DNA from 4 places in the Serratia sp. L9 genome. Region 2 is predicted to be linked to each of the others. Evidence: predicted binding sites of a transcription regulator. Region 2 holds the regulator's gene; each other region holds the start of a gene.

Region 1 (3,160 bases), 2.5 Mb from region 2:
TCAAAGCTCACTGACAAAGTATGCCGAATAGTAGATCACTTTTTTTAGTGCGGATAAAGCTTGTTGTGCCTTTCAAAATGCAGCACAGAAGAGAAAAAGATTTGTCTTAACGGGAATAAAACAGTGGGGCCGAAGAACCGGCCCCATGAGAAACCGTATTAGATTGCCCAACCACCGGCATAGAACGCCACCAGTGCCACCGCAATCAGCACGGTGCCGATATTTAGCTTGCGCCATTCACCAGAGAATACCCGGCCAATCACCAGCGAACTAAAGCCCAGCATGATGCCGGTAACGATGTTACAGGTCAGCACGATAAACACCGCACACAGCAAACCGGCCATTGCATCAACAAAGTCGTTGAAGTCCAGTTTGGTGACGTTACTCAGCATCAGCAAGCCAACGTACATCAGCGCTGGCGCAGTAGCATAAACCGGCACCAGATAGGACAGCGGCGACAGGAACAGGAACAACAGGAACAGCAGCCCAACCACGGTTGCCGTCAGGCCGGTTTTACCACCTGCCGCCGTACCCGCCGCAGATTCGATATAAACCGCCGCAGGTGCGGCCCCTACCAGCCCGGAGAAAATGCTGCTCAGCGAGTCTGAAGTCAGCGCTTTGCCCCCGTTGATGATCTGGCCATCTTTATCCAGCAGGTTCGCCTGCCCGGCGACCGCACGGATGGTGCCCGTAGCGTCGAACACTGCCGTCATCACCAACGCCAGCACGCTTGGCAGAACCACGGGCTGCAAAGCACCCATAATATCCAGACTGAAGATTAATGATTTGCCATCTGGCCCCGCCAGGCTTGGCATGGCAAACAGCCCCTGGTATTTCACCGCTGGATCAAAAATCAGGCCGATGATGGAAATGGCAATAATCACCAGCAGAATACCGCCTGGCACACGCAATTTTTCCAGGCCGAAAATCACTGCTAACCCAAGCAAGGTCATCACCACGGGGAATGAGGTGAATGCCCCCAGCGCCACCGGCAGACCATCCAGCGGGTTTTTCACCACCAGGCCGACACCGTTGGCGGCAATCAGCAGCAGGAACAGGCCGATACCAATACCGGTGCCATGTGCTACCCCCATCGGTAAGTTACGCAAGATCCAGGAACGGATGCCGGTCACAGAAATAATGGTAAACAGCACCCCCATCAGGAATACCGCGCCCAGCGCGACAGGAATACTGATCTGTTGGCCAAGCACCAGGCTGAAGGCGGTGAACGCCGTCAGTGAAATGGCACAGCCAATCGCCATCGGCAGGTTAGCCCACAGCCCCATCAACAGAGAACCCAAACCGGCGACCAGGCAAGTGGCAACAAACACCGCCGTGGGTGGAAAACCGGCTTTACCCAGCATGCTGGGTACCACGATCACGGAATAGACCATCGCCAGGAAGGTGGTTAACCCTGCCACCACTTCCTGACGCACGTTGGTACCACGCGCTGAAAGTTTAAAATACGCATCAAGCCCGCCCTTTGGTTTCACGGCGTTATTCGCTTGAGAATTCGACATGTTGCTGTCCCCTGTTTTCATTACCAGCCCGTATGAAAAGGCTTGTTATTCCACTTATGCATGGTCATTACGAAACCGTTTCCGTCACGTTCGCTTCCTTACCCTTAAGGCAAACGTTTAACTCTCATTGCATAAAGCGGGTGATTTATGGTGGTGGCGCCCAAAGATCCCAAGCAAAAATGACAACATCAAAGCTTGAGCCATAAGGGGCATTTTTTAAGGCAAACGATTATCTAGCCTTCTATGCCGTCTGATCAACTAAAGATCGCGACATTTATGCGAAAACACCTGAGGAGCAATCACGTTGAGGAGGCGAGATCGATAACATCCAGAATGACGGTAGGAAACCGCCCCCAAATCTGAGGGCGGAAAAAGTTACTGCTTCTGCATCGCTTGTTCATCCATGTACATCAATTCCCAGATGTGTCCATCCAGATCCTGAAAACCATGGCCGTACATAAATCCGTAATCCTGCGGTTGATTGTAGGTATTGCCCCCGGCAGCAATCGCCTTGCGTACCAACGCGTCTACCGCAGCACGGCTGGGTTGCGACAGGCAAATCAGCACTTCAGTGGCTTTTTTGGCATCACCAATGGGATTTGGAGTGAACATTTTGAATTTTTCGTGAGTCAGCAGCATCACATAGATGGTTTCACTCACTACCATGCAAGCCGCAGTTTCATCGGTAAACTGGGGGTTAAACATAAACCCCAGTTGGCGGAAGAAATCGGTGGAAGCAGGCAGATCGCTGACGGGCAGGTTAACAAAAATTTGCGTAGCCATGGGCTACCTCCAATAAAAGTGACCGCAACAATTATAGTTCACCCAAGTACGTTGAATGGCCCCCCTGTTCCAACGCCCGCTGATAGGCTGGGCGGGCGTGAATACGCCCCAGATAATCCTGCAGTTTCGGGCACCCTTCCAGCCCGCCGCGCCCGGCCAGAGCCTCTATTGGAAAGCTCATCTGGATATCCGCTGCGCTGAATTCATTGCCCACAAACCAGGTGCTTTTATTCAGATGTTGTTCTAAATAGTCACGGTGAGTCGCAATCTGCTTATCCAGATACTCTTTCTGTACCCCTTTGCCAATAGCTCCGGCAACCGGGCGTATCACCCACGGGATCGGCGGATGCCCCAAGCGGCTGAACACCAGCTTCATCACCAGCAACGGCATCAACGAGCCTTCGGCATAGTGCAGCCAATAGCGATATTCCTGGCGGGCGTGGAAATCGGTGGGCGTGAACAGCCCTTGCGCGTCGTAGGCTTCCTGCAGGTATTCGATAATGGCCCCTGACTCCGCCAATGTCAGATCGCCATCAACCACCACCGGCGATTTACCCAACGGATGGATTTTCTTTAATTCCGGCGGTGCTAGCATGGTGGTCTTGTCACGCTCATAGCGCAGTACCTGATAGGGCACACCCAGTTCCTCCAAAAACCACAGGATGCGCTGCGAGCGCGAGTTATTCAGGTGATGGACGATAATCATGCGTTTTCTCCAGTAATAACCTCCCGTTAAAGGTAGTTGCGATCCGGTTCCCTCGCCAACCCTCCGCTGGCAGACAACAAACTGTCAATTTATTTGAATGAGATACTCAAAACTCTCCGATTTTCCATTCCACCACTGTGGCCTATCATTC
Region 2 (3,160 bases):
ATCTTTTATTCACCCGGAAAGTTGCTAAGATTAATAACCATAAAAATAATATAACAATTCGGTTTTTCCGCCCTCCGCCACTCCGGCTGAAGGTATCGGAAGAAAAGTGCTGTATATAAAAAGGAGAAAGCAATGTCGTTCGAATTACCTGCATTACCGTATGAGAAAAATGCCCTTGAGCCACACATTTCCGCAGAAACGCTGGAATACCACTACGGCAAGCACCATAACACCTATGTGGTAAACCTGAACAATCTGGTGAAAGGTAGCGAGTTCGAAGGCAAATCCCTGGTTGAGATCGTCAAAACCTCTACCGGTGGCGTTTTCAATAATGCCGCACAAGTATGGAACCACACTTTCTATTGGCACTGTTTGTCCCCGCAAGGCGGCGGCGAGCCAACAGGGGCAGTAGCCGAGACGATTAACAAATCCTTCGGTTCTTTCGCTGCCTTCAAGGAACAGTTCACCGATGCCGCAGTGAAAAACTTCGGTGCTGGCTGGACTTGGCTGGTGAAAAAAGCAGACGGCTCACTGGCGATCGTCAGCACCTCAAATGCGGCAACTCCGCTGACCGGTGAAGACAAACCGTTGCTGACCGTTGACGTGTGGGAACATGCTTACTACATCGATTACCGCAATGCGCGGCCAAAATACCTGGAAAACTTCTGGGCACTGGTGAACTGGGCGTTTGTGGAGAAGAACCTGGCGTGACGGCGGGGGATTAACCAATGATAAGGCGCAGCATGCTGCGCCTTTCTTATCAGTTCAATGCTGCGATAAAGCTAAAGATAATAATCATTGCCAAGGCACCAATGGTGGTCAGCAAAGACATTTTCAAATCGGTATCCATAAACAACTCCCTTTTCGATTGGTTTCCCAAGAGCATAAGCCACACAGTTAATACGTCAAATCATTTTCCCACAGTTCGTGATTATACCCTATGAATTTCAAGTTCCCGATAAGTGCCCAACAGGAAAGACGGCGGGTATAAAATCTTGTTATCAAACTCCTGCTTATAAATGCTGATTAGCTCTTCCACTTTTCTTCAATATGCGACAAAATCCGCAGTTCACAACTGCGTACCGGCAAAATGCCCCTCCTGTTCGAGCGACTTACGACTTCAGCACTAAAAACTCAGTTTTCGCTTATTTGGGAAAGGATCTACGCAGGCAAACGATTAACATCATACTTACATGCTGTAACATGTGGGTTCAGGAGTCATTCTTTACATGGCAACGATTAAAGATGTGGCCAAACGCGCTGGCGTTTCTACCACTACCGTTTCCCACGTTATCAATAAAACGCGTTTCGTCGCCGAAGATACCAAAGCAGCCGTTTGGGCTGCGATAAAAGAGCTGCACTATTCCCCTAGCGCCGTGGCCCGCAGCCTGAAAGTCAACCACACCAAATCTATCGGCCTGCTGGCCACATCAAGCGAAGCGCCCTACTTTGCCGAAGTGATCGAAGCGGTAGAAAACAGTTGTTACAGCAAGGGTTACACACTCATCTTATGTAACTCGCACAATAACCTCGATAAGCAGCAAGCTTATCTGGCCATGCTGGCTCAAAAGCGCGTCGATGGATTGCTGGTGATGTGTTCTGAATATCCAGACCAGTTACTGGGGATGCTGGAGGATTACCGCAATATTCCCATGGTCGTTATGGATTGGGGCAGCGCGCGTGGGGACTTCACCGATACGATTATCGACAATGCCTTCGAAGGGGGCTATCAGGCTGGCCGTTACCTGATCGAGCGTGGTCATCGGGATATTGGCGCCATTCCTGGTCAACTTTCGCGTAACACCGGCGGCGGCCGCCATCAGGGCTTCCTGAAGGCGTTGGAAGAGGCTCATATCGAAGTACGCGAAGAGTGGATTGTTCAGGGGGATTTCGAGCCTGAGTCCGGTTACAAGGCCATGCATCAAATTCTTTCGCAAAAACACCGCCCTACCGCGGTGTTCTGCGGAGGCGACATCATGGCGATGGGGGCTATCTGTGCTGCCGACGAATTGGGGCTGCGCGTACCGCAGGATATTTCGGTGATCGGTTACGATAACGTGCGTAATGCCCGTTACTTTACCCCGGCACTGACCACCATTCACCAGCCTAAAGAAAGACTGGGGGAAATGGCCTTCACCATGTTGCTGGACCGCATTATCAGCAAGCGTGAAGAGTCACAGGTTATCGAAGTACATCCTAAGCTGATCGAACGCCGTTCCGTTGCGGATGGCCCTTTTATCGATTACCGCCGCTAACTGCCCATGCCGGGCAGCAGTGTGTTGCCCGGCAGTTCTTCGCTTAGCCATTCCTGGTTGAGCGTGTCGCTGTCACCCAGATAATCCAATAACCACGCCATTGCCGGTGATTGGGCATTTTGCTGCCATGTCAGGCAACAGGCGCTGGGTGGGAAGGGTTCATGCAGTTGCAGCGCCACCAGCTCTCCGCTTTGCACCATCGGCAGAACCCGATGTGCGGGAACCATGCCGACACACAAACCAGCCCGCAGGCAGTCTACCGCCGAAACCCAATCAGGCACGTTTAACCGCCGCTGGTTATCCAGCGACCAAGTCACACGTTTGGGTAAATTGCGGGAGGTATCCTCCAGCAGCAATGAGGGATAAGGCCGCAATTGATCGTTATGCAACTCCCCTTTCAAAGCTGCCAGAGGATGGCTGGCATGCACCACGCACAGCCAGTTCATAAAACCCATATCACGAAAAGCATACCCACCGCCGACCGGCACCGCTCGCGTGGCACCAATCGCCATCTCCGCACGACCATCTACCAACGCATCCCACACGCCATTAAATACTTCCGGCTGCACCACCAATTCCACATCGGGGAAATGACGATAAAAATCCAGTACCAGTTGGCGGCTACGCAGCGGTTTCACAATCAAGTCGACCGCAATCCTCAATTGACCACGCCAACCATTAGCGACCTGTTGACATTGCCGCCGCGTATCAAGCATTTTTTTGATAACAAGCCGCGCCTCTTTAACGAACAGGACCCCGGCAGGCGTCAGTTCCACATCGCGATGGCGTCGTTCAAACAACGGCACGGCAAGCCATTGTTCCAATTGCCGCACGGTGTAGCTCACCGCAGAGGGTACCCGATGTAATTCCTGCGCCGCCGCACTGAAACTCCCCGTTCGAGCCAC
Region 3 (3,160 bases), 1.5 Mb from region 2:
AGCACACCAATCAGGATCGGGATAATCGCCAGGAAACCACGGAACAGCACCGACCCCAAAACGGTTACGCCCAGCGTCACCAAAGAAATGGTGATGGTGGTGCTGTCTGCAGCGGTGCCTTCCGCTGGCAGCAACCCAGCCATACTGGCGGCTACGCCCGCCAGTTCCAGACCGATGACGGCAACGATTGCGCCCATTGCCGCAGGTGGGAACATCACATCCAGCCACCCCGTCCCCGCCTTCTTCACAATCAGCGCCACCAGGCAAAACAGCACGCCACACATGATAAAACCGCCTAACGCCACTTCATACCCCAGCGGCAACAGCAGCAGGACCGGTGAAATAAAAGCAAAGCTGGAGCCCAGATAAGCCGGGATTTTTCCCTTACAGATAAACAGATACAGCAGCGTACCAATACCATTAAACAACAGCACCGTTGCAGGGTTGATCTTGAACAGGATCGGCACCAGCACGGTTGCCCCGAACATGGCGAACAGGTGCTGGAAGCTGAGTGGAATGGTCTGGAACAACGGTGGGCGTTCATTAACGCCGATGGCGCGACGGGTCATGTGGTGTTTTTCCTTAAGTTGTTAGTCGTGTGGGCCTTGTTATAAATGCTCGCTGGATTTCAAGTTACCGCCGTAGCTTGAGAAACAAAGAACATAAAAAAGCCGACTCTCTGGTCGGCTATACTTTTATTTGGTACCAAATATCTTATCGCCCGCATCACCCAGGCCAGGCACAATGTAGCCCTTCTCATTCAGGCACTGATCGATAGACGCGGTATACAGCTCCACGTCCGGGTGTGCTTTCTCCAGCGCAGCAATCCCTTCAGGCGCGGCGACCAGTACCAGCACCTTGATGCTATGGCAGCCAGCTTTCTTCAGCAGGTCGATGGTAGCGATCATAGAACCGCCGGTAGCCAGCATTGGGTCAACAACCAGCGCCAAACGTTCTTCAATGTTGGAAACCAGCTTCTGGAAATACGGCACCGGCTCCAGGGTTTCTTCATTACGATAAACCCCAACTACGCTGATACGCGCGCTGGGTACGTGCTCCAGAACCCCTTCCATCATGCCAAGACCCGCACGCAGGATTGGCACAACGGTAATTTTTTCCCTTTAATCTGCTCAATTTCAACTGGCCCGCACCAACCTTCGATGGTAACTTTTTCCGTTACCAGATCGGCTGTCGCTTCATAGGTCAGCAAACTACCCACTTCAGAAGCCAGTTCACGAAAACGTTTGGTGCTAATATCATGCTCACGCATCAGACCAAGCTTGTGTTTAACCAGCGGGTGTTTCACCTCAACGATCTTCATCATTTTTCTCCTATTAAGGTGGTTGACGGCCAAAAAATCGCGGGATTATACCGCCTTTTGCCGGTCACGCCACTACCAATAGCCGGATCGAGATCAACAAAAGATTGATAATCAGTATAGAAGACGAAAAGTTGGAGCGAGCTCACAAGGCCCTCGCAAACGTTTGCTTGCGCTGTTAGAATTGCCGCGCCTGGTTTCGGCATCAACGCCGCAAGCACAGTATTCAAACCGCAAATCGTCGTGGGGATCGCGCAGTGACCGACAAAACCTCTCTCAGCTATAAAGACGCAGGTGTCGATATCGATGCTGGCAACGCATTGGTAGATCGCATCAAAGGTGTAGTGAAACAGACTCGCCGCCCGGAAGTAATGGGTGGGCTGGGTGGTTTTGGTGCCCTGTGTGCGTTGCCGCAGAAATACCGCGAACCGATACTGGTTTCCGGCACCGACGGCGTAGGCACCAAGCTGCGTCTGGCGATGGATCTGAAACGCCATGACACCATCGGCATCGATCTGGTGGCAATGTGCGTCAACGATCTGGTGGTTCAGGGTGCAGAACCGTTGTTCTTCCTGGATTACTTTGCCACCGGCAAGCTGGACGTGGATACCGCTGCCAGTGTAATCACCGGAATTGCCGAAGGTTGTAAGCAATCTGGTTGTGCGTTGGTCGGTGGCGAAACCGCCGAAATGCCTGGGATGTACCACGGCGAAGATTACGACGTTGCCGGTTTTTGCGTTGGCGTGGTCGAGAAATCCGAAATTATCGACGGCAGCAAAGTGCAGTCTGGCGATGCACTGATTGCCCTCGGCGCTTCAGGCCCACACTCCAACGGCTACTCGCTGGTACGTAAAATTCTGGAAGTAAGCAACACCGATCCCACCGCGACCGAACTGGAAGGCAAACCGCTGGCGGACCATCTGCTCGCCCCAACCAGGATTTACGTCAAATCCGTGCTGGAGCTGATCGACCAGATAGAAGTCCACGCCATCGCCCACCTGACCGGCGGCGGCTTCTGGGAAAACATTCCACGCGTATTGCCAGAAGGCATGCAGGCGGTGATCGACGAATCAAGCTGGCAGTGGCCAGCAGTGTTTGGTTGGTTGCAACAGGCAGGTAACGTCAGCCGCCACGAAATGTACCGCACCTTTAACTGTGGTGTGGGCATGGTGATTGCGCTACCGCAAGAATCTGTGGAAAAAGCCATCGCATTGTTGACCGCTGCGGGTGAAAAAGCCTGGAAGATCGGTAAACTGACCGCGGCTTCTGACGAACAACAAGTGATTATTCAGTGATGAAAAAGATTGTGGTGTTGGTCTCCGGCCAGGGGAGTAATCTCCAGGCGCTGATTGATGCCTGCCAACAGGGCCGGATTGCCGCCAATATCGTGGCGGTATTCAGCAATAAAGCTCAGGCCTATGGCCTGCAGCGTGCGCAGGAGGCGGGGATTGCCGCTCATGCGCTGGATGCCAAAGATTTTACCGACCGGGAAGCGTTTGACGCGGAACTGGCGCAGGCTATCGACCAATACCAGCCCGATCTGGTGGTGTTGGCCGGTTATATGCGCATTCTCAGCAACCCGTTTGTGCAGCATTTTGCCGGGCGCATGCTGAATATCCACCCTTCCCTGCTGCCAAAATACCCGGGGCTGCATACCCATCGCCAGGCTATCGACAACGGTGACAGCGAGCACGGCACTTCGGTGCACTTCGTTACCGAACAGCTGGATGGTGGCCCGGTGATCCTGCAAGCCAAGGTGCCTATCTTCCCAGGAGACGAAGAAGATGAGGTCATTGAGCGGGTTCAAAGCCAGGAACACACTCTCTATCCGCTGGTGGTGAG
Region 4 (3,160 bases), 1.3 Mb from region 2:
GACCCCTTGCTGATCCTGGATGTGGCGCACAATCCCCATGCGGCGGCCTATCTGGCGGAGCGGCTGGCTAAATTGCCACGCAAGGGTGGCAAGGTGCGCGCCGTGGTGGGGATGTTATCGGACAAAGACATTGCCGGTACGCTGTCTTGCCTGAGTCAGCAGGTGGATGAATGGTATTGTGCCCCACTGGAAGGCCCACGTGGTGCCAGCGCTGAGCTTTTAGCACAGCATTTAACGGAACCCCGGCAGTTTGCCGATGTCGAAACTGCCTGGCATCAGGCGATGCAGGACGCAGATATTCAAGATATTGTGATCGTCTGTGGTTCGTTCCACACCGTTGCACATGTGATGACGGCGTTAGACGAGAGGCGGGGAGTGTGAGTGGCAAGTAAATTTCAGAATCGACTGGTTGGAACCGTGATTTTAGTCGCCTTGGGAGTCATTATTCTCCCTGGGCTGCTGGACGGGAAAAAGAAACATTATGAGGATGAGTTCGCAGCGATCCCCTTGGTGCCAAAACCGGGCGATGCCCATGAAACCGACCTGATACCGCCGGCCAGCCAGCCGTTGCCATCACAGCCACCTGAGGGGGCCGGGGCATTGGTGGAGCAGCAGGCCGCTACTGCGGCAGCCACACAGCAGGCGGCTAATCAAACTGCGCAGCCGCCGCAGGTTGTTGCGCCGCCACCGATTGAAACCAAACCGGTTCAACCCCTAAACCTAAGCCGGTAGACGTTAAACCGGCAGAAGTGAAGCCAAAGCCGGTGCCACCACCGAAGCCGGAAGTGAAACCAGAACCGAAGCCAGAACCGAAACCGGCGGCGGAAGAAAAAGCACCCGCAGGGCAGGCTTTTGTCGTGCAACTGGGGGCGTTGAAGAATGCCGCCAAGGTTAGCGAGATTGTCGCTTCGCTGCGCTTGTCGGGTTACCGGGCCTATACCGTGCCATCAACGCCGGTTCAGGGCGAAATCACCCGGATCTACGTTGGTCCGGACGCGTCGAAGCAGAAACTGCAGGCGTCGCTGTCTGAACTGAATGCCATCAGCGGATTGAGTGGGCAGGTGAAAGCTTACAGCGCGCGTTGATAGGTCCCGCCGTGGCGGAACGAGATGATCCCCTCTCCCCTGGGAGAGGGGCAGGGTGAGCGGGCATTGCGCAGGGAGTGCAGAATAAATACCACTAAAACTGTGCCTTTCAGGGGCCATATGACCTATGTAGGCGCGGCGATTAAGAATTTTTTTATCGCCGTTTTTTATTTGTTACGTGGTGGGAAATCCGCTACGCAAACGTTTTCTTTTTCTGTTAGAATTCGCCGCGAATTGGATGCAAGGGCGATTCATCATTGGAATAGTTCATGGTCTGGATTGATTACGTCATTTTAGCGTTGATTGGATTTTCGGCTCTGGTGAGCCTGATCCGAGGTTTTGTTCGCGAAGCATTGTCACTCGTGACATGGGGATGTGCGTTCTTTGTTGCCAGCCATTTCTACCCTTACCTTGCAGCCTACTTCACGCGTTTTGAAGATGAGCTGGTGCGGAACGGCATTGCGATTGCCATTTTATTTATCGCAACGCTGATTGTAGGCGCTATCGTTAACTATGTGATTGGGTCATTGGTAGAGAAAACCGGATTATCGGGCACCGATCGGGTGTTGGGTGTGTGTTTTGGCGCACTGCGCGGCGTGTTGATCGTGGCGGCGATTCTGTTCTTCCTGGATACCTTTACCACCCTGTCACAAAGTGCGGATTGGAAACAGTCACAGCTGATCCCCCAGTTCAGTTACATCATCAGGTGGTTCTTTGACTACCTGCAGAGCACGTCGAGTTTCTTACCAACCCAATTACCGGGGCGGTAGCAGCGGCTTAGAGGAAAAGACAACATGTGCGGTATTGTCGGTATCGCCGGTTTCATGCCGGTTAACCAGTCGATTTATGATGCGCTGATGGTGCTTCAGCATCGTGGGCAGGATGCCGCTGGCATCGTTACGATTGATGCTCATAACGGGTTCCGCTTGCGTAAGGCAAACGGCCTGGTGAAGGATGTGTTTGAAGCACGCCACATGCAGCGTTTGCAAGGCAACATGGGTATCGGCCATGTGCGTTACCCGACGGCTGGCAGCTCCAGTGCTTCAGAAGCTCAACCTTTTTATGTCAATTCACCGTTTGGCCTCACTCTGGCCCACAACGGCAACCTGACCAACGCTCATGAGCTGCGCCAAAAGCTGTTTGAAAGCGGCCGCCGTCATGTCAACACCACCTCCGATTCCGAGATCCTGCTAAACGTGCTGGCCACCGAGCTTGACCGTTTCCAACATTATCCGCTGGAATCAGATAATATTTTCACCGCGGTTGCGGCGATGCATCAGCAACTGCGCGGTGCTTACGCCTGTGTGGCGATGATTATCGGCCACGGCCTGGTGGCGTTCCGCGATCCGAACGGTATCCGTCCGCTGGTGATCGGCAAGCGTGAGCTGGGGGATGGCCGCTGTGAATACATGGTGGCCTCTGAAAGCGTGGCGCTGGATACACTGGGCTTTGAGTTCCTGCGTGACGTTGCGCCGGGTGAAGCGGTGTATATCACCGAAAAAGGCCAACTGTTTACCCGCCAGTGCGCCGAGAATCCAAAAAACAATCCGTGCCTGTTCGAATATGTCTATTTTGCCCGTCCTGACTCCTTTATGGACAAGATTTCTGTCTACAGCGCCCGCGTGCGTATGGGGCAGAAGCTGGGGGAGAAGATTGCCCGCGAATGGGAAGATCTGGATATCGACGTGGTGATCCCAATCCCGGAAACCTCTTGTGATATCGCGCTGGAAATTGCGCGCATTCTGGATAAGCCGTATCGCCAGGGGTTCGTTAAGAACCGCTACGTTGGCCGTACCTTTATCATGCCGGGCCAGCAGGCTCGCCGCCAGTCGGTACGCCGCAAGCTGAACGCCAACCGGGCCGAGTTCCGCGACAAGAACGTGCTGTTGGTGGATGACTCTATCGTCCGTGGCACCACTTCCGAGCAGATCGTGGAGATGGCACGTGACGCAGGGGCAAAACGGGTTTACCTGGCTTCCGCCGCCCCGGAAATCCGCTTCCCTAACGTGTATGGCATTGATATGCCGAGTGCGACCGAACTGATTGCCCATGGCCGTGAAGTGGATGAAATCCGC

The links. The regulator PurR, encoded in region 2, represses purine synthesis genes. The targets are predictions, from matches to a motif close to CANGCAAACGTTTGCNTG.
Region 1: ACQ86O_RS08000 (NCS2 family permease) is a predicted target of PurR. The motif match lies at 1,627-1,644, and genes of this name have one in related genera.
Region 3: purM (phosphoribosylformylglycinamidine cyclo-ligase) is a predicted target of PurR. The motif match lies at 1,474-1,491, and genes of this name have one in related genera.
Region 4: cvpA (colicin V production protein) is a predicted target of PurR. The motif match lies at 1,280-1,297, and genes of this name have one in related genera.

Annotation. Positions count from the first base shown of each region.
Region 1 is NZ_CP192591.1:1,694,511-1,697,670, reverse strand. Features, by position in the region: gene ACQ86O_RS08000 (NCS2 family permease) at 159-1,520, opposite strand; gene ACQ86O_RS07995 (VOC family protein) at 1,896-2,303, opposite strand; gene ACQ86O_RS07990 (glutathione S-transferase family protein) at 2,335-3,009, opposite strand.
Region 2 is NZ_CP192591.1:4,185,367-4,188,526, forward strand. Features, by position in the region: gene sodB (superoxide dismutase [Fe]) at 133-711, shown strand; gene ACQ86O_RS19935 (YnhF family membrane protein) at 761-850, opposite strand; gene purR (HTH-type transcriptional repressor PurR) at 1,230-2,255, shown strand; gene punR (DNA-binding transcriptional activator PunR) at 2,252-3,160, opposite strand, start outside.
Region 3 is NZ_CP192591.1:2,653,238-2,656,397, reverse strand. Features, by position in the region: gene uraA (uracil permease) at 1-569, opposite strand, end outside; partial or broken gene upp (uracil phosphoribosyltransferase) at 696-1,321, opposite strand; gene purM (phosphoribosylformylglycinamidine cyclo-ligase) at 1,576-2,613, shown strand; gene purN (phosphoribosylglycinamide formyltransferase) at 2,613-3,160, shown strand, end outside.
Region 4 is NZ_CP192591.1:2,881,600-2,884,759, forward strand. Features, by position in the region: partial or broken gene folC (bifunctional tetrahydrofolate synthase/dihydrofolate synthase) at 1-381, shown strand, start outside; partial or broken gene dedD (cell division protein DedD) at 382-1,085, shown strand; gene cvpA (colicin V production protein) at 1,355-1,855, shown strand; gene purF (amidophosphoribosyltransferase) at 1,880-3,160, shown strand, end outside.